DNA from 2 places in the Thalassotalea montiporae genome. Region 2 is predicted to be linked to the other one. Evidence: riboswitches for the same ligand, from Rfam matches in the RefSeq annotation. Region 2 holds a riboswitch; the other holds the start of a gene.
What was found. Region 2 has a riboswitch for thiamine pyrophosphate ahead of ACSLUR_RS12855 (TonB-dependent receptor). Riboswitches for the same ligand answer to the same signal wherever they lie in the genome.

Region 1 (3,430 bases), on a different contig from region 2:
CATGCTTGGCTTAGCTGCCAGGCCATTAAACGACCTAGCAACCCGGCGCCAACAATTGCGATATTGGCCACGGTATTTACCTTGCTTGATGATAAATTTCAGAGCCAGTTGCTTTAAATTCAGCCGACTTCTCCGCCATACCTTGGGCAAGCGTTTTATCAATGACATCACGACTAACGCTGACGGTTTCGTCTGCCAGCTTGATTTCGATGCGTTGCTCAGCCGTTAGTTTTTCAGCATCCAATTTGGCCGCATAGTCGCGCACATCTTGGGTGATTTTCATCGAGCAGAATTTAGGGCCACACATTGAGCAAAAATGAGCGATTTTGCCTGACTCTTGCGGCAAGGTTTCGTCGTGATATTCACGGGCGCGCTCAGGGTCTAAACCAAGATTAAATTGGTCGTGCCAGCGAAATTCGAAGCGCGCTTTTGACAATGCATTGTCGCGAATTTGTGAACACGGGTGCCCTTTTGCTAAGTCGCCTGCATGCGCGGCAATTTTGTAGGTGATTAAGCCTTCTTTTACATCTTCCTTGTTAGGCAAGCCCAAGTGCTCTTTTGGCGTCACATAGCACAGCATGGCGCAGCCGTACCAACCAATATTTGTGGCACCAATCCCCGATGTGATGTGATCATAACCAGGAGCGATATCTGTCGTCAGTGGCCCTAACGTATAAAATGGCGCTTCGTGACAATGTTCCAGTTGCTCGTCCATATTGGCCTTAATCATATGCAGCGGCACATGACCTGGGCCTTCAATCATCACTTGTACATCGTGCTGCCAAGCGATTTTGGTCAGCTCTCCTAAGGTGTGAAGCTCAGCGAATTGTGCTTCGTCGTTGGCATCGGCAATAGAACCTGGACGCAGGCCGTCGCCTAATGAAAAGGCAACATCGTACTGTTTACAGATTTCGCAAATATCTTCAAAGTGGGTGTAAAGGAAGTTTTCTTGATGATGCGCTAAACACCATTTTGCCATAATGGAACCGCCGCGCGAGACGATACCGGTCACGCGTTTTGCCGTCATCGGCACAAAGCGCAACAGTACACCGGCGTGAATAGTAAAGTAGTCCACGCCCTGCTCTGCTTGTTCAATTAAGGTGTCACGAAATACTTCCCATGTTAAGTCTTCCGCAATGCCGTTTACTTTTTCGAGCGCTTGATAAATCGGTACTGTACCAATTGGCACTGGCGAGTTACGCACAATCCACTCGCGCGTTTCGTGAATATAGCGGCCAGTGGATAAGTCCATCACAGTATCAGCGCCCCACTTGGTTGACCACACCAGCTTTTCCACTTCTTCTTCAATGGATGAGGTAACCGCCGAGTTACCGATATTGGCGTTCACCTTGATCAAAAAATTACGGCCAATAATCATTGGCTCAGACTCTGGGTGATTGATGTTAGCGGGAATAATGGCGCGCCCTGCGGCCACTTCTTGGCGCACAAACTCAGGGGTAATTTGCTCGGGAATGTTAGCGTGACCAGCTTCGGTAAACTTGGCTCCAAAGCCCTGCCCTTCGTGACGCTGGCTGAGTATTTCGTCTTTCATTTCTGCCCGTTTGGTATTCTCGCGAATGGCGATGTATTCCATTTCCGGCGTGATAATACCTTGGCGTGCATAATGTAACTGGGTGACGTTTTTCCCTGTTTTAGCTCGGCGCACTTTTGGCAGGTTCTCAAAGCGAATATGGTCTAACCCTTCATCAGCCAAACGCTGCTGGCTATAACCTGAAGTTGCGCCCGTAAGCTCTTCAGTATCTGCGCGCTTGGCGATCCATTCACTGCGCAGTTTAGGTAAACCCTCATGAACATTAACGCTAACGTTTGGATCGGTGTAAACGCCAGAGCTGTCGTACACACGAATTGGTTCGTTAGGCTCAAAAATGGGGTTTTCTTCGGTGCCGCCGACAAAAGTATCGCCAACGGCAATCTCTCGCATGGCTACTTGGATATTGTGCAGCTTGCCCGGTACATAAATCTTGCTGGAATTCGGGTAACTTTGTCCCGACACATTGTTGATAAAGGCTTCCGCCTGCTGACGACGCTCACGTCGCGATAATGAACTCATAGCTCTCACCTAGATAATAATGAATTATATTCGGCGGAGTTGACTAGGTATGACGAGAACAACACAAACCCAATGTCATCAAGAACAGTAGCCTAAAATTGCCTACTGCTAATCATTATATTGAGTTTGTATTGCGCTTGTTCCCTTCGCAGCAATTACGCTGATCAGGTTCTACGGATCCCGCTTTCGCGATCTCAGCCCTATGGCACTCCGACAAGTTCGCTGAGCAAATTAATTTGAATTCACTTGCTCAGATGCTTTTTAGTCTTACAAGAATTTTTAATTTACGCAAGCGCCAGATTCATAAGGTTGGTGACAAACCCACTTTGTCTATGGCTTGCCTTCAACTTGCTAGCAACGCACAATATTGCTCATATTCTCAGAGCGAAGAGTTAAAAAATGATGCCTAACAAATGGTTATCAACAGCAGTTAGTGCGTTATTCGTGCTGACCAGTCATCAAGTTAGTGCCCAGCAGCCTAGCGAAGCTAAAGGCGAAATTAAGAGCGAAACTAAAAACGAAATTAAGAGAGCTAAGCTAAATACGCCTGACATTAGCGAACAAAGACAACAGTATTTGCGCGGTGCAATTACCGCTGAACGCGCTTGGTGGGATGTCAAACACTACCAGCTATCGATGGCTGTCGATATTGGTGACCGATCTTTTGCTGGCGAAAACATCATAACTTATCAAGTAATTGATAATGCAAAAGAATTACAAATTGAACTACAAGCACCCATGAAGCTTGAAGCTGCTGTGCAAGCAGGGCAATCCTTGGCGATTCGTCAAGAAGGTTACAGTTACTTTATTTCGCCAAACGAGCTACAGCAAATAGGTCAGGAATATCACTTAACCTTAACCTTTTCGGGTCAACCTCATGAAGCGAAAAATGCCCCTTGGGATGGCGGTATCACTTGGTCGGAAGATGAAGATGGCATGCCTTTTATTGCCTCGTCAAACCAAGGGATCGGTGCCAGTATTTGGTGGCCGAATAAAGATCACGGCTACGACGAACCCGATCGCGGAATTGATATGTTGATTGAAGTGCCAAGACCTTTGTTCAATGTCTCTAATGGCCGTTTAATTAACATTGAAGATCAAGGTGATAGCCGAGTTTTCCACTGGCGGGTGATCAACCCAATTAACAATTACGGTGTGAATATCAATATTGCTGATTACGTCAATTTTGCCGAGCAGTATCAAGGTGAAAAAGGCGTATTAGATATGGACTATTACGTGCTACGTGCTAACGAAGAAAAAGCGCGCGTGCATTTTGGTGATGCGAAGCGAACCATCGAAGCTTTAGAGCATTGGTTTGGCCCATATCCGTTTTATCAAGACAGCTACAAGCTGGTTGAA
Region 2 (3,430 bases):
GCAGAAGAAGTTAAAGGGCGCTTGGCAACTTATCCGACAGTGTTTGAAATTGCCGATAGCTTATCCAATGGTAAAGAAGAGATACAAATCGAATTAACAGAGCAAGGTCACGCCATGGGCTTGTCGGTCAGCAGTGTCACCCAGCAAGTACGCAACGCCTTTTTTGGCGCGCAAATTCAGCGTATTCAGCGGGGCCGAGATGATGTGCGTGTGATGCTGCGTTTTCCATTAGCAGAGCGTTCAGCAATAGCAAATCTCGCCGATATGCAAATATCAACTCCACAAGGTGGCAATGTGCCATTGTCTCACGTTGCCACATTTAAGGCTGGTAAAAGTCCGTCAACCATCAGCCGCATTGATCGCTACCGAACCGTTAATGTTACAGCCGATGTTGAAAAAGAAAGCACTAACATGACGGTACTTAATGCAGACTTAAAACCTTTCTTGGATGAACTTGTCGTTAAATACCCTGGGGTAAGCTACTCACTGGAAGGGGAAGCGCGTGAGCAACAAGACTCGTTTGGCAGTCTGTTTTACGGCTTAATTTTTGTGTTCTTTATTATCTATTGTTTATTAGCGATTCCGTTTAAATCTTACTTGCAGCCAATTATTGTCATGTCTGTTATACCATTTGGCGCTATTGGTGCAGTGATTGGCCATTGGATCATGGGCATGAATTTAACCATTATGAGTCTACTGGGATTAATGGCACTCATCGGTGTGGTTGTGAATGACTCCTTGGTACTCGTTGATTTTGTCAATAAAAAACGGGCAGAAGGGGCAAAGCTAATGGAGTCGGTGTTAATTGCTGGAGCTGCACGTTTTCGCCCAGTAATGCTCACGTCGCTGACGACCTTTATTGGTTTGATGCCGCTATTGTTTGAAAAAGCGACGCAAGCTCAGTTCCTAATTCCAATGGCGGTATCGCTAGGGTTTGGGATTATATTTGCTACCTTGATTACCTTAGTTTTAGTACCCGTTAATTATTTGCTGGTGGAAGATCTAAAAAGCGCGTTAAAATTTAGTAAAGACGCTGGGCAGCTCTCTGCTGTCAATTAATCAGTCGCAGTGTTCAGAGGTCTTGGTTTAGTGCCATTACCACTCAACATTGCGATGAACTAAGGATACAAAATGGATAATACTGACTGGCAAGAAACCATTTTCTCTAAAATTATTCGCCAAGAGATCCCAACCGAATTACTTTATCAAGATGAGTTAGTTACGGCTTTTCGTGATATTTCACCTAGAGCCAAATCACATATACTGATCATTCCCAATAAATTAATTCCAACGGTCAATGATGTCACTGAAAATGACGAATTGGCGCTTGGTCGTTTATTTACTGTGGCTAAGAAACTGGCTGAGCAAGAAGGCATTGCTGAAGATGGCTATCGGCTGATCATGAATTGCAATAAACATGGCGGCCAAGAGGTTTATCATATTCATATGCATTTATTAGGCGGTCAACCCATGGGGCCTATGGTAAGTGTGTAGCTACCTTATACCAACATCATTCAATTAAATATTCATTCGACTAAAGGTTGATTGATTTTTACTTTGCAAAGAAGCGGCTGTAAAAAAGATCAATAAAATGATGAGTATTTACGCATAAGCTATTTGAAATAGTTTGTATACTTTTCGTTAATACTTGATAATATGCCGCGAAAACCAAGGGGTGCGGGTATATCGAAATTACTTTTAGTAATGTATACCTGCTGAGATTGCTGACTTCTCACATTGTATTGTTTACTTTGTGTTGAAATGCAGAACCCTTATTACCTGATCCGGTTAATACTGGCGTAGGGATGGTTAGCACATCATATCTGCATTCTCCGCCGTTTGGCACCTAAGCATTATGCTGTCGCTCTAACGATATCTGCGTCTGTTTTGGTTTTTACTCAATTTCCTATAACAAAACGCCGATTTTAGAGAAATCGAACGAGAGTATAATGAAAACAAGACAATCAATTCTTGCCGCTGCGATTACCAGTGCCATTTTTTCTTCTGTTGTTTATGCTGAAAATAACAACACGACTTCGCTAGAAGAAGTAGAGGTGATTACCGTTACTTCAGATTTTCGCGACACTAACTTACATAAAATTCCTGCTTCATTAAGCGTGTTATCGGCACAAGACATTGCCAGTTTAAACGCACAAAACTTAGAGGAAGTGATCTCTATCGCGCCTAACGTGAACTTTTCGGCAGGCACTCAGCGAGCGCGTTATTACCAAATTCGTGGCATTGGCGAACGCAGCCAATTCCGTGAGCCAATTAACCCATCGGTTGGTATTATTATTGATGATATCGACTTTACTGGCGTTGGCAGCATTGCTTCATTATTTGATGTTAACCAAACTGAAGTTTTTCGCGGGCCACAAGGAACCCGCTTTGGCGCCAACGCGTTAGCTGGTTTAATCAACATCACCACAAATGCGCCAAGTAATGATTTTGAAGGCGCAGCTAAGCTCACAGCGGGTAATTACGGTAGCTATGGTGCTGGCCTTGCTTTATCTGGCCCTGCAACAGATAGCGTTAACTATCGCTTTGCATTAGAAAAATACCAAAGTGATGGCTTTATCGACAATATTCACTTAAACCGTGATGATACCAATGATCGCGATGAGCTTACTGCTCGAGGTAAACTTGCCATTACACTTAGCGATGACCATCACCTAGATTTAGGCTTGTACTATTTTGATTTTGACAATGGATATGATGCATTTTCGCTCGATAACAACCGTCAAACACGCTCAGATCAACCGGGCTTTGATCGCCAAGAAACTTATGCATTAAGCGCTAAATCTCATTATTCAGGTTTTGATTTTGGTGAGCTTGTTACCATAGTTACTCATGCCGACAGTGATATTGACTACGGTTATGACGAGGACTGGAGTTTTGTTGGCTTGCATCCATTCGAGTACAGTTCAACTGACCATTATTTCCGTGAAAAATCGAGCTCAACATTTGAATTAAGAGCTGTTTCAAATAACCAAAGTAAATTGTTCAATGGTACAACGGCATGGGTTGCTGGATTATACGCTAAAGCAGAATCAGAAGAGTTGCTGCGTGAATACACCTTTGCTGATGGCGACTTTGGGTCAAACTTCGATACCGATACGATTGCTGCTTATGTTCAACTAGACAGCCAATTAACGGAAAAGCTGACGTTAACCTCAGGCTTACGTGTAGAAGAACGCAGTGCCGACTACGATAACACCGACGGTTTAACATTTAGCCCAGACGATACTATGGTAGGTGGTAAATTAGTCTTGTCTTATCAGCAAACTGAACAAGCATTAGTCTTTGCTTCAATCAACCGCGGTTATAAAGCCGGTGGCGTTAATACCGATGGTAGTTTGCCTGCTGAACTTCGAGAATTTGATCCAGAATATTTATGGAACTACGAATTAGGCTACAAATATAGCTTCGA

Region 1: it holds a riboswitch for thiamine pyrophosphate, as region 2 does, so the genes downstream of both, thiC (phosphomethylpyrimidine synthase ThiC) here and ACSLUR_RS12855 (TonB-dependent receptor) in region 2, are expected to answer to the same signal.

Annotation. Positions count from the first base shown of each region.
Region 1 is NZ_JBQRUO010000002.1:727,596-731,025, reverse strand. Features, by position in the region: gene ACSLUR_RS09735 (FAD-dependent oxidoreductase) at 1-71, opposite strand, end outside; gene thiC (phosphomethylpyrimidine synthase ThiC) at 77-2,071, opposite strand; TPP riboswitch at 2,196-2,294, opposite strand; gene ACSLUR_RS09725 (M1 family metallopeptidase) at 2,471-3,430, shown strand, end outside.
Region 2 is NZ_JBQRUO010000004.1:8,872-12,301, forward strand. Features, by position in the region: gene ACSLUR_RS12845 (efflux RND transporter permease subunit) at 1-1,059, shown strand, start outside; gene hinT (purine nucleoside phosphoramidase) at 1,132-1,494, shown strand; TPP riboswitch at 1,662-1,823, shown strand; gene ACSLUR_RS12855 (TonB-dependent receptor) at 1,950-3,430, shown strand, end outside.